Regions from separate parts of the Klebsiella sp. SYXHC3 genome, predicted to be linked through region 3. Evidence: predicted binding sites of a transcription regulator. Region 3 holds the regulator's gene; each other region holds the start of a gene.
What was found. The regulator CRP, encoded in region 3, controls carbon source genes, mostly activating them, when cyclic AMP is high. The targets are predictions, from matches to a motif close to ATGTGANNNNNNTCACAT.

Region 1: the regulator CRP is predicted to act here: its motif matches at 3,187-3,204, upstream of AC2CGP_RS12460 (NupC/NupG family nucleoside CNT transporter).
Region 2: the regulator CRP is predicted to act here: its motif matches at 4,368-4,385, upstream of AC2CGP_RS06860 (YfcZ/YiiS family protein).

The regions. Positions count from the first base shown of each region.
Region 1 is NZ_JBXUNG010000004.1:120,365-128,188, forward strand. Features, by position in the region: gene aphA (acid phosphatase AphA) at 1-407, opposite strand, end outside; gene AC2CGP_RS12455 (OprD family outer membrane porin) at 436-1,782, opposite strand; gene AC2CGP_RS12460 (NupC/NupG family nucleoside CNT transporter) at 1,893-3,071, opposite strand; partial or broken gene AC2CGP_RS12465 (IS3 family transposase) at 3,937-5,084, opposite strand; partial or broken gene AC2CGP_RS12470 (Arm DNA-binding domain-containing protein) at 5,146-5,223, opposite strand; tRNA gene AC2CGP_RS12475 (tRNA-Gly) at 5,388-5,461, opposite strand; gene actS (amidase activator ActS) at 5,542-6,261, opposite strand; gene idi (isopentenyl-diphosphate Delta-isomerase) at 6,493-7,047, shown strand; gene lysS (lysine--tRNA ligase) at 7,153-7,824, opposite strand, start outside.
Region 2 is NZ_JBXUNG010000001.1:1,412,897-1,420,720, reverse strand. Features, by position in the region: gene AC2CGP_RS06885 (WbuC family cupin fold metalloprotein) at 1-491, opposite strand, end outside; tRNA gene AC2CGP_RS06880 (tRNA-Arg) at 661-735, opposite strand; gene AC2CGP_RS06875 (formate/nitrite transporter family protein) at 810-1,721, opposite strand; gene mlaA (phospholipid-binding lipoprotein MlaA) at 1,969-2,730, shown strand; gene fadL (long-chain fatty acid transporter FadL) at 2,796-4,118, opposite strand; gene AC2CGP_RS06860 (YfcZ/YiiS family protein) at 4,490-4,774, shown strand; gene fadI (acetyl-CoA C-acyltransferase FadI) at 4,934-6,244, shown strand; gene fadJ (fatty acid oxidation complex subunit alpha FadJ) at 6,244-7,824, shown strand, end outside.
Region 3 is NZ_JBXUNG010000002.1:458,773-466,596, forward strand. Features, by position in the region: gene argD (bifunctional acetylornithine/succinyldiaminopimelate transaminase) at 1-932, shown strand, start outside; gene AC2CGP_RS09140 (YccS/YhfK family putative transporter) at 922-3,000, opposite strand; gene crp (cAMP-activated global transcriptional regulator CRP) at 3,051-3,683, opposite strand; gene AC2CGP_RS09150 (OsmC family protein) at 3,988-4,392, shown strand; gene AC2CGP_RS09155 (phosphoribulokinase) at 4,455-5,324, opposite strand; gene AC2CGP_RS09160 (YheU family protein) at 5,397-5,615, opposite strand; gene AC2CGP_RS09165 (hydrolase) at 5,612-6,634, opposite strand; gene AC2CGP_RS09170 (NUDIX hydrolase) at 6,715-7,434, opposite strand; gene prs (ribose-phosphate diphosphokinase) at 7,632-7,824, shown strand, end outside.

The sequences.
Region 1 (7,824 bases), on a different contig from region 3:
AACCAAATACGATCTCCACGTTCCAGATGCAGTTTAATTAATTCAGATGCAGATTTTTTGGGGACGGAAAAACTATCCCAACCGTTACTAAGTCGATCCCAAAACTCACTTTTCTTCAGGAATTCATTGCTTTTAGGTGACAATTCTCTCTGACCATGGATAAATGCAGGAGTAGAATAATAAATAGTATCATCAATATCAAAACCGACATCCATCGGCGGCTTATTCTTTAACTCTTTAACAATTTGTTCTATAGAAATGAAATGAATAGGATATTGCTCGGTAATCTGCTGCAATGTTGCGCCGATACCGGTATCGGATGACACCGGATTGGCGCAAAAAGCTGGCACACTGAAAATAAGAGCGCTAACGAAAGCCGCCGAACGAATCATTTTATATTTATACATGGTTATTTATCCTTAAACAGGTTAACAATTAGAATAGATTAAATGCATAATCAATCTGGAATTCGATAGAATGGTTAACTGCACGCTTTGGTCTACCATCGTCGGTTAGAATTGGCCGATTTTTTTTACTTTGGTAATTCCAGGAAGGGCCACCGGACAACTGGAAACTTAAATTCTTTTCCCACGATGGTTTCCACCTCGAGAACAAAATAGTCTCACCACGCTCAATTGTTCGGGAGTGGTATTTCATCCCCCATCCAATAGCGCTTTGTAACCCGATATTCACTTCTGGCGTTAAGTTATATTCCGTCGTCCATGCCACCGATCTTTCGTTATTACCGACGTAGTCATTACCCCATGCATCCGCCATAGAATTGAATCTTCCGCGACTATTCTTTGCCATGTGTCGTTCAAAATACCCAAGGTGATCGTCTGAAGAATTAGCCCTGGTCCAGGATGCACCAAACTTATTTTTCCACTTATGCTGTTTCCATTCCAGGTAAAATGCAGCATGCCATGCATCATTATTGAATGGACGATAATCAGCACTCATCGCTTTGAAATCTTTGAGACCATGGTTCATATATAACATGGTAAGTACTCGGCCCTGATTCTTAGCTAAAGACTGAGGCTGCCAACCGACTTCCACGCCATGCCGCTGCATATAGTTATGACTTTCGCCATAAAAATAAAGCACACTATAATCCTTTTGTTTATAGCTGAGCTCTCCTGTAGCCAGGTAACTTATATTTTTCTTACGATCGGCAGTCTGGAAATGAACCTGCTCAGGAGAATCACGATCGCTGTATCGGTCAACCCATGCACCGCGAAAAGCGAGTCGGCCAAACTCACTATCCATCTTCCATCCTTGATAGGTACTTGGTATCGCACGACTCGAATTCGTCAACGCTCCCCATTTATTGATAATCTGCCAACCAGAATACAGTCTGAAATAGCTATCTTCACCGTCAAGTTTCAATTTAGCATATAACTGGCCAAATTTATGAAATCCCTTTGCTTTCCCATTATCATTGTATAAGACGCTGCGCCCAGCGAAATCATCACTTGCGGCCAACTTAAATACTTGATAATACGATGTATCAAAACCAATAATATCGGCAATATAACCCGAACGGAAATCTAATGTTACCCCTTGCCCCCAGGCTGTTTGCACTGACCTTTCACCATAGTCAGAGGAGTTAAGGTTTTTGAATTGGTTTCTCAAGGAAATATCAGCGCTACTGTCTGTGATAAAGTTAGTTACACCATTTGGTGGTCTACTCTTCGATTCTTCAGCTGCATATATCGGTGACATTGATGCAGACATTAATAAAATCGTAGCCAGAGGTTTATTTAAAAAACAGCAATTTAACATATCAATAATCCCTTATATTGCTTCTTTATTATTAAAGCTGAGTAAGGGCCCAACATTTAAAAACGTTGAGGCATAATGATTACATACTATTAGATTATTACTTTGTGAATTTAGAAAAACAGGCCAACAATGGTCGCATTAAGGAAACTTACCAACGTAGCACCATATAATAATTTCAAGCCAAAACGAGCTGCGCTGTTACCCTGTTCATTATTCAGCGCCTTAATAGCACCTACGATGATGCCAATAGATGAGAAGTTAGCAAACGATACCAGGAATACCGAAAGTACAGCCATAGTGCGTACTGAGAATTCAGCAGCCATACTTTTCAGGCTCAGCATCGCGACAAATTCATTACTTACAATTTTGGTGGCCATCAGACTCCCTGCATCCACCGTTTCATGCCATGGAACACCAACCAGGTAGGCCATAGGAGCAAACAAATATCCCAGAAGCGCCTGAAATGAGATGCCAAATATTGCGGTAAATATGGCGTTCATCATAGTGATTAACGCAATAAATCCAATCAACATTGCCCCAACAATGAGCGCAACCTTAAAACCATCTAAAATATACTCACTTAACATTTCAAAGAAACTTTGATGGCCTTCAGATACGGTAAGAATATCCTCTTGTGGTTCGACCTGATAAGGGTTAAGTAGCGATGCAATTATAAACCCGCCAAACAGGTTCAGCACCAGAGCGGTGACTACATAGCGTGGTTCTAACATCGCCATATAAGCACCAACTATGGCCATTGACACAGTCGACATTGCAGATGTGCACAGCGTATAAAGACGATGTTGAGGTAGAAGACCCAGTTGTTGCTTAACTGAAATAAATACTTCTGATTGACCTAATACTGCAGAAGCAACCGCATTATACGACTCAAGCCGCCCCATACCATTAATCTTACTGAGTCCCAATCCGATGTAACGGATAAGGAAGCCTAGTATCTTCAGATGTTGAAGAATACCAATAAGAGCGGACACAAAAACTATAGGCAAGAGGACGCTAATAAAGAAAGAGAGCTCGCCATGGTTTTGCAAACCACCAAAGACAAAGTTAACCCCTTCACTCGCATAGGCCATTAAATGGGCAAACGCGCCAGCAATAACGGCTATCACCTGGTTACCCACGCTTGTTTTCAACAACAAACCGGCAAACGTAAATTGACAGAATAACATCACGACCAATGGCCGATAGCGGATAGCCCCCCGGTTGTTACTGGCAAGGATTGCAAGAATGAAAATTACTAAAAAACTCATGATACCAATAAGATACTTCATCTTTTCCCCTAACAATCTTCATCCTTAGCTGACAAACCAAAGAATGCGTCAATAAGATTTATCTGAATCATTAGCATAATCAATGTTAGAACTATAACAATGATGAACATCTTTAAAGTGACAAATGTCACAAGAACACAAAATTACCGGTCTTAAAAGTCACTATCATCACATTTTATGTTTGAATGATAACATCACAAAAGATAAGGGGTCTTTCAATGTAAGCGCATCTGTTTTATTTTCATGGCTTTTTGAAGTTTTCAACGTTTCTGCCGACAGCAATGCTATTCCGGCATCTGATTAGGTAGGATTTTATGAGGCGGTTTCCTGCTGTTTTCCAGCAAGGCCAGGCAGGCCTGGTAGCAGTGATGGGAAAATCTGTATCTATGCAGACAGTCAAAGGACAGAAGAGGCAGAGGTCCCAAAATGGTACCGCTGCCCGAGTATGAAGACGTTTAGTACTGATTAGGGATTTTCTTGGCTATTTGTATCGACGGTTAGCTACCCAAACTATGAGCAAGGAGAGCACTGCGGATGCACCCAGCTTGATTAGCAGAATAACAGATTCAAAGTTATCCACCGCTGCCTCACCGTCACCACTAATCTCCACGTTTTTCTCTACATAATGATAGATGAAACCGTCAGGAAGGATACACACGAATAGGATTGTCAGCACGATAAAGGCAAAAACACATAAGCTCTTTCTCATCGTGATACCACGCATTTGCTATAATCTGGAATACCTTGAACGTCGATTCGCCCGTAAGCCATAAGGCCACGTCCACCGGGAACCCGGACTTTCTTACGATTCAACAGTGAGTGCCGGAGAATCTGAAACTCAGCAGATTGAATCGCCACGGATAATCTAGACACTTCCGAGCCGTTGATAATACTGGTTTTCATATTCTGCCGGTGACATTTGATCGCTAGAACCATGCCGACGCTTACTGTTATAAAACATCTCGATGTAATCAAAAATATCGCTGCGGGCTTCTTCCCGCGTTCCGTAGATCTTTTTCTTTATCCGCTCACGCTTCAGCAACTGGAAAAAGCTTTCTGCAACCGCATTATCATGGCAGTTACCGCGACGGCTCATACTGCCCTCTAGGCCGTGTGATTTCAGGAAAGACTGCCACTCATGGCTTGTGTACTGACTGCCCTGATCCGAGTGAACCAGCACCTGTTTTTGGGGATTACGCCGCCATACGGCCATCAGCAATGTATTCAGGACAATGTCCTTTGTCATCCGGGGTTGCATTGACCACCCGATAATTTTACGTGAGAACAGATCGACAACCACGGCAAGATACAGCCAGCCTTCGTGGGTTCTGATGTAGGTTATATCCGTTACCCAACGCTCATCCGGAGTATCCGGATTGAACTGTCGCTGGAGCCTGTTGGGCGACACTATACTGGCCTCGCCTTTACGTGGCCGCGGGCTTCGGTATCCAACCTAGGCCTTTATTCCGGCACATTTCATCAGTCGCCAGACTCTGTTAACTCCGCACTGTTGTCCGGTATCCCGCAGATCCAGATGGATCTTGCGATAACCATAGACGCATCCCGACTCCAGCCAGAACTGTTTAATCTGTCCTGTCAGTCTCAGGTCTGTCTGATGACGTTGTGAATGCGGCTGCTGAAGCCAGGCGTAAAAACCACTGGGATGAACATCCAGCACCCGACAGAGCAGGCGAACAGGCCAGCAACAGATGTTGTCACGGATGAAGGCGTACCTCAGTCGGACAGCTTTGCGAAGTACGCCGCGGCTTTTTTTAATATATCCCGTTCGTCAGTAACCCGCTTCAGCTCTTTCTGGAGACGGCGGATCTCGGCCTGAGCATCTGACTGTTCTTTATTAGTGGAAGAATCCGGACCGTATTTCTTTATCCAGGCGTAAAGGCTGTGGGTGGTGATATCGAGACGTGTTGCAACGCTGGAAACAGAATAACCACGATCAACAACCTGTTTGACTGCTTCAATTTTTAACTCTTCGGGATAACGCTTACCGCTCATGGGCACCTCTCTTTAAGCCATCTTAAATGACTCTAAGGTGTCTGTTAAACCCGTGGCGATTCAAACCACCACCATCAGCCAGTTTGTAGGGCTTCTCTTTAGGTTTTGCAGTTTCAACCTAACGAGCTGTCAGCTTCATTGAGGGTACCTCTCAGCAGGGGGTACAATTATACCCCCATCCATACCCCCACATTGAGCTTGACCCTGGGGGAGTACAATTGAGTTCAATAGACTAACAGAATGCTATAACTGCTGATTTATAAAGGGAAAATTGAGTTTGGTAGGCTTCAGGAGACTTGAGTTTGGAGCGGGCGAAGGGAATCGAACCCTCGTATAGAGCTTGGGAAGCTCTCGTTCTACCATTGAACTACGCCCGCGAAGAGGTGCGAAAAGCATTATAGACCTTACGCACCCTGTGGCAAGCCCGGATTGGGCTAACTGCTGATAAAATAACCTTTTAGCACTTAGGTTTACTGCCTTGCGGCGGTAGATAACGCAGCGGGTCGATAGCCGTGGCGCGATAGCGAATCTGGAAATGCAGCCGTACGGAATCGGCGTCCGTACTGCCCATGGTCGCAATCTGCTGGCCAATCTTCACGCTCTGGCCGTTATTAACCATCATCTTATCGTTATGCGCATACGCGGTGATGTAATCCTCGTTATGCTTAATCATGATCAGGTTGCCGTAACCGCGCAGCTGGTTGCCGACGTAGACCACCTTACCGGCGCCGGCGGCGTAAACCGGCTGGCCGCGGGTACCGGCAATATCGATACCTTTATTGCCGCCATCGCGGGTGGAGTACGGCATCACCACTTTACCGCTGGTCGGCCAGCGCCAGCAGCGCTGCCCCACCGGCGGCCATGAGGACTGCGGCACCGCCGATGATGGCGTTACGGCGGCAGTACGGGTGCTGGAGTATTTTTTCCCGGCGGTGCTGCTTTTTGCTTTCGAACCGCCGTTAAGTTTCAGCTTCTGTCCGACTTCAATAGTATATGGCGGAGAGATGTTATTCAGGCGCGCCAGATCGCGTACGCTGGTGCCGGTACTACGGGAGATCGCATACAGCGTATCGCCGCGTTTCACGGTATAGGTGGACCCAGAATCGGAAGTACTGGAACAGCCGGCTAAAGTCAGGCTAGCAAGCAGCATTATCGCGATATAAAAGCGTGTTTTCATCAGGCGTCCTGCACTCAACGGTTTCTCATCTCGGCATCATGGGCGAATATCATACCAGCCCGATGGACGATCCCCAATGTTCTGGGCTTTTTCTACTATTGTTCTCGCCCGACGAATACCTGCAGGGCTTGTTTTGGTAATGCCTTTCTCCCATTTATGGGCTACCCTAGTGGCCTGAGTACATGACCCGGCGGGTTTGTGCCGGGTCATTTATTTTTTTCAGGAGTCGTCATGGCCGGGGAACACGTCATTTTGCTGGATGAGCAAGATAAACCCACAGGTATGCTGGAGAAGTATGCCGCCCACACGCTCGATACCCCTTTGCATCTCGCGTTTTCCTGCTGGTTGTTCAATGAGCAAGGCCAGTTCCTGGTCACGCGCCGCTCGCTTAGCAAAAAAGCCTGGCCTGGCGTGTGGACTAACTCAGTGTGCGGACATCCGCAACAGGGCGAAACCTTCGAGCAGGCCGTCACCCGGCGCTGCCACTTCGAACTGGGCGTCGAGATCGCTGATATTGCCCCCGTCCACCCGGCCTTCCGCTACCGCGCCGTCGCACCGAATGGCATCGTCGAAAACGAAGTCTGCCCGGTTTTTGCCGCACGCATGGTCAGCGAGCTGCAACCGAATGATGATGAAGTGATGGATTATCAGTGGGTTGAGCTGCCGGAAATGTTAAGCGCGCTGGCCGCTACCCCGTGGGCCTTTAGCCCGTGGATGGTGCTGGAAGCCAAAAACAAAAACGCGCGTCAGGCGTTGATAGACTTTGTCGCGCGTTTACGCGCGTAACCGCGAGTGACGAGCATTAAAGAGCCGGGCTACGCCAGCGACGAACCTTGACATCAAATATAAAAAAACCCGGCAAGCCGGGTTTTTGCTTTTCGCGAAAAGCGATTATTTCTGCGGACGCATCGCCGGGAACAGAATAACGTCGCGGATGGTGTGGCTGTTAGTGAACAGCATCACCATACGGTCGATACCGATACCCAGACCGGCGGTCGGCGGCAGGCCGTGTTCCAGCGCGGTGACGTAGTCTTCGTCATAGAACATCGCTTCGTCGTCGCCTGCGGCCTTCGCGTCAACCTGATCCTGGAAGCGCTGCGCCTGGTCTTCGGCATCGTTCAGCTCGCTAAAGCCGTTACCGATTTCGCGGCCGCCGATGAAGAATTCAAAGCGGTCGGTGATTTCCGGGTTCACGTCGTTACGACGGGCCAGCGGAGAAACTTCTGCCGGGTATTCGGTGATGAAGGTCGGCTGGATCAGATGCGCTTCCGCCACTTCTTCGAAGATCTCGGTCACGATACGGCCCAGACCCCAGCTCTTTTCAACTTTGATGCCGATAGACTCAGCGATCGCTTTCGCGGAATCGAAGTTATCCAGATCCGCCATCTCGGTTTCCGGACGGTATTTCTTGATGGCTTCACGCATGGTCAGTTTTTCAAACGGCTTGCCGAAATCGAAAGTCTGATCGCCATAAGGCACCGCGGTATTACCGAGGATGTCCTGCGCCAGGGTGCGGAACAGGGATTCGGTCAGCTCAATCAGATCTTTATAATCCGCATACGC
Region 2 (7,824 bases), on a different contig from region 3:
TAGCGAGCACTCTTCTGAAGAGTAAAACCGCCATCCCCCACCTGGGCCGTGGCATACCACGCCATTAATTCCTCGGTGCCTGGCGCGCCTTCGGCTGGCGCCCATGGCGCGGAATCCTGTTCGGCTACCGGCTGATAGCCTCCGTGCTTGACTTCAAAGATGATACCGCCGTGATCCAGCGACAGTACCGCATGCCAGGTGCCGGCCGCCATTTCCAGCGCCGTGCACTCTTCTCCTAATACCACGCGGTGGGTCACGGTGCCTTGTTCATCGAAGTTCAGTACTACAAAACGGCCGCTTAACGGCAGCAGCAGCTCAAAAGTATGAGGATGACGGTGAGGGCGAATGTAGGTTCCCGGCTCCATGGCAATGGCCAGACGCTGTACCGGATCGCTGAGTTCCGGATGGAAGTTACGATGCGCCCGTAGGCGGGGAGCGGCCGCCGCGGCTGCGCTCTGTTGCTGCATATCACTGATGGTGAATTGTTTCATCTAAACCGCCTGCTTGAAAAACTGATAAACGAAGGCTTTCGCCGCTATCTACGACTAACGATCGGGCCTTTTACTGGAATACTTACAGATAAAGCTTAGCTAAAGTAGATGGTTTATTGCTGATTATAAAGGGGTTATTGAATTCGGTAGACGCCAGGAGAAGGTGATATGGTGTCCCCTGCAGGAATCGAACCTGCAACTAGCCCTTAGGAGGGGCTCGTTATATCCATTTAACTAAGGGGACAAGGCGGCGGGATTATAGCGTTTTTTCCGCCGCCCGTTAAGCGCATTGCGATTAATTGCTTAATTTGCAGCCGTTTAGCCCTTTTTATCTGCTTCGGCCTTCGCTTTGGCTTTCTGTTCCTGGGTCATGTCGTTGCGAATCTGGGCGTGGCTTAGCAGGGCGAAGATAAAGGTGCCGCCGCAGATGTTGCCGGCGAGCGTCGGCAGCGCGAAGGGCCAGATGAACTCCTGCCAGGGCAGGGCGCCGCTGAAAATCAGATAGAAAATTTCCACACTGCCGACGACGATATGCGTGGTGTCCGCCAGCGCAATCAGCCAGGTCATCAGGATGATGACGATGACTTTCGCCGAGCCGGCGGCCGGGAACATCCAGACCATTGTCGCCACCAGCCAGCCGGAAATAATCGCGTTGGCAAACATTTCGGTCGGCGTGTTTTCCATGACTTTCTGGCTGATGCTTTGAAACGCCTCACGAGTGGCGTCATCGAAAATCGGCATGATATTAAACGCCCAGGCGGCGATAGCCCCACCCAATAAATTACCTAATAACACCACACCCCACAGGCGCAGCAATAATGCAATATTACCGGCGCTGGGTTTATGCATAATCGGCAGCACGGCGGTGACGGTATTTTCCGTAAACAGCTGCTGGCGGGCGAGAATGACAATAATAAAGCCGAAGGTGTATCCCAAATTCTCCAGCAGATAACCGCCGGGCAGGGCGCCAAGGTGAACATGAAAAATCCCCTTGGCTACCAGCGAGGCGCTAATCGACAAACCGGCGGCAATTGCTGACCATAGTAGCGCCATGGCATCGCGCTCGAGCTCCTTTTCACCCTCCTGGCGAATCACCTCATGGGTAGCCATTGCCTGCGAAGGCAGACGCTCTTCATCTACTTCTATTTTCTCGCCATGTTGCTTCTCTTCGCTTTCAACTTCTCGTTCATCGCTATCATGCATACTGGCGGGGGTATTTTGTCGGGTCATGGCTGCTCTCCCTTTGTATTTGTTACTAAGCGTAGAGATAAATCAGCGCGGCGGCACAGGATATGCTCCTAAATTCAGCGCAATGGCAAGAATAGCAATACGAATATTGCAAAATATGTATAGAATCGGGGAGCAACAATTATGCCAAAGAAGGCTATGCTGAAAGCAGCTACCCAACGATAAAATGCTAATGGGGGCGCCGTCCCGGATGCCTCCAGCGATAGTCAGAATTAACAGGGAGACACCTATGAATTATCGCCTGTCGGCGCTTGCGCTTGGCGCCACATTGCTGGTGGGATGTGCCAGTTCCAGCACTGACGATCGGCCGCAGGGGCGTTCAGATCCGCTTGAAGGGTTTAACCGTACCATGTTCAACTTCAACTTTAATGTGGTTGATCCTTATGTACTGCGTCCCGTCGCCGTCGCCTGGCGTGATTATGTGCCGCAACCGGCGCGTAATGGTTTAAGCAACTTCACCAGCAACCTTGAAGAACCGGCGGTAATGGTCAACTCCTTCCTGCAGGGCGATCCCTATAAAGGCATGGTGCATTTCACACGCTTCTTCCTTAACACTATTCTCGGGATGGGCGGCTTAATCGACGTCGCAGGTATGGCGAACCCGCAGCTGCAGCGCGTTGAACCGCATCGCTTTGGTAGCACGCTGGGCCACTACGGCGTGGGCTACGGCCCGTACGTACAGCTGCCGTTCTATGGTAGTTTCACCCTGCGTGATGAGGGCGGCGACATGGCCGATGGCTTGTATCCGGTACTCTCCTGGCTGACCTGGCCGATGTCCATCGGTAAATGGGCGGTCGAAGGGATTGAAACGCGCGCTCAGCTGCTGGATTCCGACGGCCTGCTGCGCCAGTCTTCCGATCCATACATCCTGATGCGTGAAGCCTACTTCCAGCGGCACGACTTTATCGCCAACGGCGGTAAGCTGACGCCGGCCGATAATCCGAACGCGCAGGCGATTCAGGATGAGCTGAAAGATATCGATTCGCAGTAATCCACGCGGGTCAGAAAAGAAAAAGGGTGAACATGATGTTCACCCTTTTTTATACCGTTGGCTTATCAGAAGCGGTAGTTGAAGTTCGCGCCGTACAGCCAGGCGGTACCTTCAGAACGGAAGGTGTAAGGACCTTCTTTAATTTCCACGTGCTGACCGTGCATGTAAGAGACACCAACATCCACTGAAGCATCTTTATTGAACGCGTAGGTGGTACCGGCGCTCAGCCACAGGCGATCCTGATCCGGGATAGAGATGGAGCGGGTGCCAGCCGGAATCGGGCTATCATCGAAGGCGATACCGGTACGGAAGGTCCAGTTATCGTCATAGTAATAGGTGGTACCCAGCGCGATGCGGTAAGCATCTTTAAAGCCTTCATCTTTATAGAACAGCGTCTGGCCATTGCTACCGGTGGCCTTCAGCTCCTGGAACTGGCTCCAACTGGTGTAGGTCAGGCTATAGTGAACTGCCCACTGCGGCGCGACGCGGTTATAACCCGACAGTTCCCACATCTCTGGCAAGTTGAGGGTCAGCGAGCCGTTAGTGGTACGGCCATCGGTACCGGCCGGTAAACCGAAGTTGCCGAGGATCTGGTTATACGCGGACGGCAGATCGCTCTTATAGTTGCCATCAAAGTCGATTTTAACTTCCGAGCGGTAGGTGAAACCATAGCGGTTGTTCTTATCCAGCTCATACAGGATACCGGCGTTCCAGCCGAAACCCCATTCGTTGCCGTTCAAATGCGCAATCTGAGTGTCGGCAGGGATCTGGCTGACCCTGCCCGCCAGCGCTGGCGGCAGTTTACCGGAACCGGCAACGATTTGTCCTAAATCACCTGCGTAGCGTTCGATTTTCGCTTTCGCGTACACCGCGTCAAAACCTAAACCAAAGCTCCAGTTGCTGTTCAGGCGATAGGCGCCGCTTAAATTGAAGTTAACGGTGGTGAGATCGGTTGTGCCGCCCATACTGCCGGCAGCATAGTTATCAGCAAATTCAGTCGCGAGACCGTAGTTAGAGGTGATAGATGCGCCCCAACCAAACTGATCGTTAATTGGCGAAACAAAGTGGAGGTTTGGTACCCATGCCGTTGGGGCAATATTGTCTGCATTCAGACTTTTACCGGTCGGCGAAGTACCAGAAACATTAACGTCCGGGTCGACGAAGACGGCGCCTGCCGACATCATCGGGCGGTCAAACATCATGATTAACGCGGGGTTACGGCTGGCGTTGCCCGCATCGTCAGCGATTGCCCCTTCACCGGAATAGGCACGACCAAGGCCGGAAGCGGAGAATTCATTTAACTGGAATCCTGCGGACCAGGCTTGGGTTGAAACAAGTGCTACAGCCACTGCAAGGGCAGATTGGGTAAAGCGGGTTTTCTGGCTCATGCCCATAACCTCATTGAGTTATTTTTATTTAAACTATGTTACATGCCGTAACAGAAGCGCGAAGTGTAGGGTCTGCTTTACAACAGAGAAATCAGACCAGTGGCCTGAGTATAGGTCTGACCAGATGAGTTGTTGCAAGTTTGTTTATAAGATTTTTCAAGTGTGATAACAGAAACGCGATCCAGCTGGCAAAATTGCCCTGCTTCGTCATACCCAATTTGGGGCATTTTTGTTTTGGATCATTTTTAAGTGTGATTTCTGTCACTTAAGCGTTTTCCTGCCATTAACAACTGGAGGGGGGACGAGGGCGGGCGTAAAATAGGCGCATTATTTGTCTGGCACCGAAGGTGCATATACAGAGGAAATCTACGATGAGTAAATGTAGCGCTGATGAAACCCCGGTTTGCTGCTGTATGGATGTTGGCACCATTGTGGACAACACCGACTGCACCGCCTCCTACAGCCGCGTGTTTGCAAACCGCGCTGAAGCGGAAGCAACCCTCGCCGCGCTGAGCGAAAAAGCCCGCAATGTGGAATCTGAACCGTGCAAAATTAACTCGACGTTCACCGACGTTGATGGCGGCGTGCAGTTGAATATCGATTTTGTTTTTAGCTGCGAAGCGGAATCGCTGATCTTCCAGCTGGGGTTACGTTAATCCTCTCTCTTAACGCCTCTTTCTTGAGGCGTTATCTTTTCTATTCAATGTGTTTTGGCTCCCACTTTTTCTCTTCCCCGATTGGCTTAATGTAAAAAATTAGTTAAGACTAGTTATCAGGTCAGACCACTTGGTTTTATCGGTTAACAGGGGAGAGTTATGAGTCAGGCATTACCGCTTATCACCCGCCAGGGCGATCGCATTGCCATTGTCAGCGGTTTACGTACCCCATTTGCCCGTCAGGCGACGGCGTATCACGGCGTTCCGGCCGTTGATCTGGGTAAAATGGTCGTCGGCGAAATGCTGGCGCGCAGTGAAATTCCCCCGGAAGTGATTGAACAACTGGTCTTCGGCCAGGTTGTACAGATGCCGGAAGCGCCGAATATTGCTCGTGAAATCGTGCTCGGTACCGGCATGAATGTACATACCGACGCCTATAGTGTCAGCCGCGCCTGCGCCACCAGTTTCCAGGCGGTAGCTAATATTGCCGAAAGCCTGATGGCCGGCACGATCCGCGCGGGCATCGCCGGCGGCGCTGATTCCTCCTCCGTTCTCCCCATCGGCGTGAGTAAAAAACTGGCCCGCACCCTGGTGGATGCCAATAAAGCGCGCACCCTTGGCCAACGGCTAAAACTCTTTTCCCGCCTGCGCCTGCGCGATCTTTTACCGGTGCCGCCTGCTGTCGCGGAATACTCCACCGGCCTGCGGATGGGCGACACCGCTGAGCAGATGGCGAAAACCTGGGGCATTAGCCGTGAAGATCAGGACGCGCTGGCGCTGCGTTCACACCAGCTTGCCGCCCGCGCCTGGGAAGAGGGCAAACTGGCCAGTGAAGTGATGACGGCCTATGTACCGCCTTATCGCGAGCCGCTGGAGCAGGACAACAATATTCGTAAGAATTCAACCCTGGCGGATTACCAAAAGTTACGTCCGGCGTTCGATCGTAAACACGGTAGCGTCACGGCGGCAAACAGTACGCCGCTCACCGACGGCGCCGCCGCGGTGATCATGATGACCGAATCCCGGGCCAAAGAGTTGGGGTTAACGCCGCTGGGCTACCTGCGTAGCTATGCTTTCACCGCTATTGATGTCTGGCAGGATATGTTGCTGGGGCCGGCGTGGGCGACGCCGCTGGCGTTGGATAGGGCGGGAATTACCCTTGCAGACCTCACGTTGATTGATATGCATGAAGCTTTCGCCGCGCAGACGCTGGCGAATCTACAATGTTTAGCCAGTAATCGTTTCGCCCGGGAAGTGCTGGGCCGTTCACAGGCAACCGGGGAAGTCGATGCCAGCAAGTTCAACGTGCTGGGCGGCTCTATCGCCTACGGACACCCTTTTGCGGCGACCGGCGCGCGCATGATTACCCAGACGTTGCATGAACTCCGGCGCCGCGGCGGCGGATTTGGTCTGGTTACCGCCTGCGCGGCGGGGGGTTTAGGTTCCGCTATGGTTCTGGAGGCCGAATAATGGAAGCGGCAACAGCTTTTACGCTTGAAATTCGCCCGGATAACATCGCCGTTATTACCATCGACGCGCCCGGCGAAAAGATGAATACCCTGAAAGCCGAGTTCGGCGGCGAGGTGCGGACGATTATCCGCCAGCTCCGCGAAAATAAGGCGCTGCGCGGCGCCGTATTTATCTCCGCTAAACCCGACAACTTTATCGCCGGCGCGGATATCAACATGATTGCTCGTTGTACCAGCGCAGCAGAAGCCGAAGCGCTGGCGCGCCAGGGCCAGCAGATCATGTCCGAGATCCACGCGCTTTCTATCCCGGTGATTGCCGCCATTCACGGCGCCTGCCTTGGCGGCGGCCTGGAGCTGGCGCTGGCCTGTCATGGGCGTGTCTGTAGCGACGATGATAAAACGCGGTTGGGATTGCCGGAAGTGCAACTGGGGTTGCTACCGGGCTCCGGCGGCACTCAACGTCTGCCGCGGCTGATTGGCGTCAGTACGGCGCTTGAAATGATCCTCACCGGTAAACAATTGCGTCCGCGTCAGGCGTTGAAAGCCGGGCTGGTGGACGATGTTGTCCCGCAATCAATATTGCTGCGGACCGCGGTTGAGCTGGCGCTACAGGGCCGGCCGGCGAGCCGAACTGTACCGGTGCGCGAACGGGTACTTGCCGGGCCTCTGGGGCGTCAGCTGCTGTTCCGCATGGTGGCGAAAAAGACCCGGCAAAAAACGCAGGGTAATTACCCGGCGGCAGAACGTATTTTACAGGTGATAGAAAACGGACTGGCGCACGGCTGCAGCAGCGGTTACGCCGAAGAGGCGCGAGCGTTTGGCGAACTGGCGATGACGCCGCAATCGCAAGCGTTACGTTCTATTTTCTTTGCCAGCACCGATCTGAAAAAAGATCGTGGCGCCGAAGCTGACCCCGCTGCGCTGAATAGCATTGCTGTACTCGGCGGCGGCTTAATGGGGGGCGGTATTGCTTACGTCACCGCCTGTAAAGGCGGTCTGCCGGTACGCATAAAAGACATTCAGGCGAAAGGCATCAATCATGCGCTCAAGTACAGTTGGGATCTGCTGGATAAGCAGGTGCGTCGCCGCTATCTGCGCGCCAGTGAACGCGATCGTCAGCTGGCGCTGATTTCCGGCGCTACGGATTATCATGGCTTTGCCCATCGCGATGTGGTCATCGAAGCGGTGTTTGAGGATCTGGCGCTGAAGCAGCGGATGGTTGGCGAGATCGAACAATGCTGCGGGCCGCAGACGATCTTTGCTTCTAATACTTCATCGCTACCGATCGGCGAGATCGCCGCTCAGGCCGCGCGGCCAGAGAAGGTAATTGGTCTGCACTTTTTCAGCCCGGTCGAAAAAATGCCGCTGGTTGAGGTTATCCCGCATGCAACGACCGATGAGCAAACCATCGCCACGGTGGTGAAGCTGGCGAAGCTGCAGGGCAAAACGCCGATCGTGGTTGCCGACCGTGCCGGTTTTTATGTTAACCGTATTCTGGCGCCCTATATCAATGAAGCCATGCGCCTGCTGCTGGAGGGCGAGCCGGTTGAACATATTGATAATGCGTTGGTTAAATTTGGT
Region 3 (7,824 bases):
CTTTTGCCGAACGCGTGGTGTTTATGAACTCCGGTACGGAAGCCAATGAAACGGCGTTCAAGCTGGCGCGTCATTACGCAATCACTCGCCATAGCCCGTACAAAACCAAAATCATCGCTTTCCATAATGCCTTCCACGGACGGTCGCTGTTCACCGTCTCGGTTGGTGGTCAGCCGAAATACTCTGACGGTTTCGGGCCGAAACCGGCAGATATCGTGCATGTCCCATTTAACGATCTCGAGGCGGTGAAAGCGGTGATCGATGACCATACCTGCGCGGTGGTGGTTGAGCCGATTCAGGGCGAGGGCGGGGTAATGGCGGCGACGCCGGCGTTCCTGCAGGGGCTGCGCGAACTGTGCGACCAGCATCAGGCGCTGCTGGTATTTGATGAAGTGCAGTGCGGTATGGGCCGTACCGGTTCGCTGTTCGCCTATATGCATTACGGCGTGACCCCGGATATCCTGACCAGCGCGAAAGCGCTCGGCGGCGGTTTCCCGATTAGCGCGATGTTGACCACCAATGAAATTGCCAGCGCCTTCCATGCCGGTTCCCATGGCTCCACCTACGGCGGCAATCCGCTGGCCTGCGCGGTGGCGACCGCGGCTTTCAACCTGATTAACACGCCGCAGGTGCTGGAGGGCGTGAATGCCAAACGGGCGCTGTTTGTCGAACACCTGCAGCAGATCGATGCGCAGTTTGATCTGTTCAGCGACATCCGCGGCATGGGGCTGTTAATCGGCGCCGCGCTTAAGCCGCAGCATCATGGACGCGCGCGCGATTTCCTCTATGCCGCGGCGGAGGCCGGGGTGATGGTGTTAAACGCCGGGCCGGACGTAATGCGCTTTGTGCCGTCGCTGGTGATTGATGATAGCGATATCGCCGAAGGGATGGCGCGCTTTGCGCAGGCGGTTAAAAACGTGCTTAGCGCCTAGTCGTGCGTAGCCAGATGCCGTGATGCGGACGCTGACGCCATGCCACCGACGAAATGGTGTGCATGGTGTTCAGATGGCCGAGGATCCGCTGCAGATGCTGCTCAAGGGTGCTGAGCGGCCCACGCAACACTTCCCCGTCCTGGGATTCCATAATATTTACATCGCCCGCGCTGCCCGGCCCGTCTGAATCCAGACGCTGCTGACAGCGCTGTAGCGCAATTTCACAAGATTCCAGATACCGCTGCGCCAGGTCAGGCGTTAGCATCGTATGCTCGCGCGCCAGCGTGGTCATGGCGTTGATATGCTCAACGATAAACTGGCTATGGGTTACCCACAGCTTCATATCTTCCAGATAGTGCGAGTTAAAACCCGGTTCCTGCATCGCCTGGTTAAGCGAGTTATACAGGGCGTTGTGCGCCTGGTTGACGCGCATACGCTGGTAGGCCAACGCCGGGGCCTGCGGATCGGCGCTAAGTATCAGCCGAATAGCCTCCTGATCGGCCTCCAGAGCATCGTGGGCGTTTTTACGCAGCAGGCCGCTCTGCCATTGCGGCCATAGCCAGACCATCCCGCCAAAGGCGATCAGACAGCCAATGATGGTATCGATAAAGCGGGCGACGATGAACTGCTCGCCGTTAAGCGTTAGCAACTGCAGGGTGTATACCGCGGTGACGGTAAAGCCCACCATCGCCCAGCCGTAGTGTTTACGAATGATGAGATAGCTCAGCAGCGTGATGAACAACATACCGCTTAACGTATAGCTCTCCGGTACGTGGAAGTGTAAGGTCAGCCAGGCGATCACCAGGCCCGCCAGGGTGCCTGCCGCCCGGTGGACAATCCGCACGCGGGTGGCGCCGTAACCGTTTTGCGTCACGAACAGCACGGTCATCAGGATCCAGTAAGGCTTCGGCAGGTGCAGGGCGCTGCCCATCAGGCTGGCGATGCTCAACATTACGCTGATGCGCGCGGCGTTGCGCAGCGCCGGGGATTTCAATGACAGGTAGTTCTTCAGGGCCGGTAGCAGCGGCAGGCGTCGTTCTTTGTCCGCCATCAGGTTACGTGCGTACAGCGGGCGCTGAGTACGTAGCACGCGGGCGATACGACTGAAGTGCCAGGCGCAGAACTGGCCAACTGGGTTATCGGGATGCTGATAGGCGATTTTTTCCAGCGCGCCGATTTGCTTATCCATCTGAAAGCGGCGCGGGTAGCGGTGGTAGAGAATATCATCCGCCAGCACCCGCAGACGAGCGGCGACGGTCTGCGCGTTCCAGCGGATGACCGCTTCCGCATGGCTGCGCTCCACCAGTTTTTGCACCTCTTCCGGCTGGTGCAGGCTCACTGAAATATGTTCCTGCAGATCCAGCCCAACCTGGAACGCGCGCAGCAGTCGCTTATGATCGCTACGCTGGTTGGCGGCTAACATATGCATCTGCTGATAGCACTGGGTAATTAAATCGACTACCTTCTGCTGGCGGGTAAGCAGCGGCGGCAGGGAGGTCGTCGGATCAGTGTGCTGCGTCAGGAGGCTATATTTGGCCTCGCAATAGTTAGCCAGTTCGCGGTAAAGCAGGCTTAACGACTCGCGCAGCGGCTGCTCTCGCCAGAGCCAAAACCAGAACCAGTTAAAGAGTCCGTACCACAAGGTTCCCAGCGCATAGATAAGCAGCGGCTCCCAGATGGGCATATTGCCGGCCAGGCTTAAGGTAAAAATGGCGGCGATAAGCGATGCCGGCAACAGGCGAGCGTGTAGCGAGCTGATTTCCGCCGTCACGCCGAGAATCAGCGCCAGCGCGCTGAGGATAAGCGGCAACGGGATGTCGCGCGCCAGAAGCAATTGCACAATCAGGCTGCTGCCGGCAAACAGGCAGCCGCCAACGATCAGGCGTTTGAAAAAACGTTTATGCGGGGTGTCGAGACCGGCAATATTGCAACAGGCGGGAACTAAAGAGAACAGCAGCCCTTGCTGCAGATGGCCGAGCAGAAGCCCGATGGCCACAGGTAGACACAGCACCAGCGTTTGCCGCAGTGCATAGTTGACTTCCGGGTGGTAAATCAGCCTGCGCCACATGGGAGAAACAAAAACGGCGTACTGCGCGGAGCAATACGCCGTTTAGCGACTTAACGGGTACCGTAGACGACGATAGTTTTACCGTGTGCCGAGATCAGGTTTTGATCTTCCAGCATCTTCAGAATACGGCCGACGGTTTCACGAGAGCAACCGACGATCTGGCCAATTTCCTGGCGGGTGATTTTGATCTGCATCCCGTCCGGGTGAGTCATGGCATCAGGCTGTTTCGCCAGATTCAGTAAGGTCTGAGCGATACGGCCCGTCACGTCGAGGAAAGCAAGGTTACCGACTTTCTCGGAAGTGACCTGCAGACGACGCGCCATCTGCGAGGAGAGGCGCATCAGGATGTCCGGGTTCACCTGGATTAACTGACGGAATTTTTTGTAAGAGATCTCGGCCACTTCACATGCGGTTTTCGCACGTACCCAGGCACTACGTTCCTGACCTTCTTCAAACAGGCCTAATTCACCGATGAAATCGCCCTGGTTGAGGTAAGAGAGGATCATCTCTTTACCTTCTTCATCCTTGATGAGTACAGCCACGGAGCCTTTTACGATGTAGTAAAGCGTTTCCGCTTTCTCACCCTGGTGAATCAGCGTGCTCTTTGATGGGTACTTATGAATGTGGCAATGAGACAAGAACCATTCAAGGGTAGGGTCTGTTTGCGGTTTGCCAAGCACCATGCGCGGTTATCCTCTGTTATAAGCTATCTCCGGACGCCGACACTACACGGCATCCGGGCATGCAATCGTATTTTTCCCTATGCCTGGGAAGCTGGCTGCTCAATTTATGCAGCCTGTAATGTGAACTCCTCAGCATACATGCGGTACATCAATGTATTACTGTAGCATCCAGACTGTTTTAGCATAGCTTTCACCGCATGTCTCCTGGTGTCTCGCTTCAGCATGACCCAGGTCGCCTTCCGTTGCGAGATTTGTTATGTGCGCGTAATCTGTCAGGAAAATTGCAACAGCGGAGTTAAATTTTATGCAAGCGCGTGTGAAATGGGTGGAAGGTCTAACCTTCATCGGTGAGTCGGCCTCCGGCCACCAGATTTTAATGGATGGCAACTCCGGGGACAAAGCGCCCAGCCCGATGGAAATGGTGTTAATGGCGGCGGGCGGCTGTAGCGCAATTGACGTGGTGTCTATCCTGCAAAAAGGGCGTCAAAACGTCACCAACTGCGAAGTGAAGCTGACCTCTGAACGCCGTGAAGAGGCGCCGCGCCTGTTCACCCATATCAATCTGCACTTTATCGTCACCGGTAAAGAGCTGAAGGATGCGGCGGTGTCCCGGGCGGTGGATTTATCCGCGGAGAAGTACTGCTCGGTGGCGCTGATGCTGGAAAAGGCGGTCAACATCACCCACTCTTACGAAGTCATCGAAGCCTGAGACGAATTGACGTAGCGGGACGCTAACCCCGGCAGCACGGCGACCGGGGTTTTATTTTGCCCTTAACTAATGGTTTTGCCTTCCATCAAGCGCTCGACCAGCGGCGCCATAATGAGCTCCATCGCCAGCCCCATCTTACCGCCCGGCACCACCAGGGTGTTCATATGCGAGATAAACGACCCCTGTAGCATCGCCAACAGCCAGGGATAATCAATCCCCTGCAAATTGCGAAAGTGAATCACCACGAAGCTTTCGTCGAGCGATGGAATGCCTTTGGCGGCAAATGGATTCGAGGTATCGACCGTCGGCACGCGCTGGAAGTTGATATGGGTGCGTGAGAACTGGGGGGTGATGAAATTGATATAGTCTTCCATCGAACGTACCACCGAGTCCATCACCGCTTCGCGCGAATGGCCGCGTTCGCTGGTATCGCGAATGAGCTTCTGGATCCATTCAAGGTTGACGATCGGCACCACGCCGACCAGCAGGTCGACATGTTTCGCCACGTCATGCTGCGGCGTCACCACGCCGCCGTGCAGCCCCTCATAAAACAGCACGTCGGTCGGTTCAGGCAGCGGCTGCCACGGGGTAAAGGTGCCGGGAACCTGATTCCAGGGAACCGCTTCATCATAGGTATGGAGATATTTTCGCGACTGGCCCTTGCCGAATTCGCCGTACTCTAAAAAGGTGCGTTCAAGCAGGCTGAAGTCGTTGGCTTCCGGGCCGAAGTAGCTGATGTGTTTGCCCTGATCGCGCGCTTTGCGGATCGCCATGTCCATTTCCGGGCGAGTATAGCGATGGAAGCTATCCCCTTCGACCTCCGCGGCATGCAGGTTCAGCTGCGAGAAAATTTTGCGAAACGCGAGGCTGGTGGTGGTGGTGCCCGCGCCGCTGGAGCCCGTGACTGCGATCACTGGATGTTTGGCAGACATAACAACTCCCTGATTAAGTGATGGTGTGTCGCCGTATCGCGCCAGGCTCTCGCGGTTAGAGGGGCATGGCGCTTAGCCGTTAAACATCTTGCGGGGCATGATGTTGACCGTCTCGTGCAGTTCTGACCACACCAGTACGGCCTCCCCGGTTTTAAGCTGCTGTTTTACATCGGCGACTTTATCGGCAAGCGAACGTTCATGTTCACCATAATCGGTGCCTTCGCGCAACACAAAGCTTTCAATCAGATTATCCAGCGTTTCGGGATCGAGATCCTGCCAGGGAATAATCATGCTTGTCCTCCCAGCCAGCGGGTTAACCAATCCGGAATACGTTGCTCCAGCCACATTTGCGGTTTTCGCAGCGTACCGCCGACAAAGCCAACGTGGCCGCCTTGTTCCGTGAGCTGATATTCGACGTTAGCCGGCAGCTGTTCCTGCGGCGGTATTGAATGATGGTCCATAAATGGATCGTCTTTTGCGTGAATGATCAGCGTCGGCTTGGTGATATCGCTTAAGCGCGGCATCGCGCTGCACTGTCGGTAATAGTCTAGCGCATCGGCGAAACCGTGGATTTTGGCGGTGATCATGTCGTCGAATTCGCGGATGCGGCGCATGCTTTTGAGCTGGCGAAGATCCACCGGCAGCGAGCCTGGATAGGCTTTCAGCTTGCGCGAGGCGTTGGCTTTCAGCAGGTTGAGCAGGTAACGTTGATAGACGCGCGAAAATCCTTTATCCATATGGTAGCTGCAGGCTTCCAGCATAAAGGGCGCCGAGACAATGACGGCCGCATCGAGCGGAATATTGTCGCCTTCTTTCGCCAGCAGACAGCCCAGCATGTTGCCGCCAAGCGAATAGCCTACCGCCGCCGTCGGCGCGGCGCCGAATTCACGCCGCAACCAGTGCAGGAACCAGGTGCCGTCTTCCGTTTCGCCAGAGTGATAAATACGACTGTTGCGATTCGGCTCGCCGCTGCAGCCGCGAAAATGCATCACCACCCCGAGCCAGCCGCGCTGCATGGCGGCGTGAATTAAACCGTGGGCGTAAGGGCTATGCAGGCTGCCTTCCAGACCGTGAAAAACCACCAGCCGCGGTTTGTGGCGCGCGCCAGCAGGGTCTTCGCTCCAGGCCAGATCGACGAAATCGCCATCCGGCAGCTCAAGGCGCTGCCAGTGCGGCGTAAATCGGAGCTTGCGGCGGATGATCCGCGGCAGCATGGTTTGCAGATGACGATTGCCCACGCCGCGCATCGGATGGAATTCGCGCGAATCGTTATCGGGGGGCGTCACTGCTGTCGGGGTTATTTCAACCATAGTACCAGGATTATTAAGAAACTTTTAGAACACTATACCGCGCATAAAAGTGGGCGGTTAGCCAATATGTGGTCTTGCGGCTAATCGGCAAGCAGATTGCGCGAGAAGAGGTGGATATCCGCACCGGGCTTGAGCCGCCACAATCGCGCCTTTCGCGCCCCTGTCGCCAGCGTTTCTCCGGTTTCTTCGAACATGCCGGAGGCCTCAAAACGGCGGATTAGGCTTTTACGCTGAATCGGCTGGCCGAGGATGATTTCGGTCGCTTCCTGCAACTGGCCGTGGGTAAAGGTATCCCCCAAACAGTAAACAGGCAATAACGAATACATCGTTTTCTGGCGCAGGCGCTCCAGCGCGGCGCTGACTATCTGCCGATGATCGAAGGCAAGGTGATACTCATCAAGCTGCTGGACCGGCACCCAGCGGGCGTCGCTGACGCTGGCGATATGCGGCTGACAATCGACCCAGGCGATTAGCGCGAACCAGGCAACGGTCAGGCTCCAACCGCGCGGATCGCGGTCCGGTCCGGAAAAGGTACCGAACTGCTCCAGCCATGAAGGGGAAATGCCGGTTTTTTCCGTCAGCTTCCGCAGCGCCGTAGTGCGGGTGGACTCATCGTGGCCCGTATCGATAAATCCGCCGGGCAGCCCCCATGCGCCTTGCTGTGGCGGATTCGCGCGTTCAACCAACAGTACGCACAGCGCTCCCTGATGAAGGGTAAACAGCACGCTGTCGACGGTCACCAGCGGTGAAGGAAAACGGCTGGCGTCGTAGTGGTTGAGGTAATCGGCGTCGGTGGTCATAACATGCTCGCTGCGCAATAAGAACGCCGACAAGTGTACCAGCCCCCTTCAGAGCGGCAAGTGGCTATTTTTTCCTTCTATCTTTCAATGGGTTAATTCTTTTTCGTCGCGGAACGATATTTAATGCTTGCATGAATAGTGTCTTAAGGACATTATCAATTGTGTCCAAGAGACATAATTTAGGCGAGGAGGCCATCATGAGCGAAAAATTCACACTTTTGCTGGACGATACAGCGGTAACCCTTGCCAGCGGCGTCTTCCCTGATGGCGCAGGCTGGCTGAAAGTGACCGGTGAGCTGCCGGCCTCCGCCGCGTTAATGCGCATTCGGGCGGTCGCGCTACGTGATATGAATGATTTTATGCTGCTGGCCCAGTTGGTGGAGGCCGTTC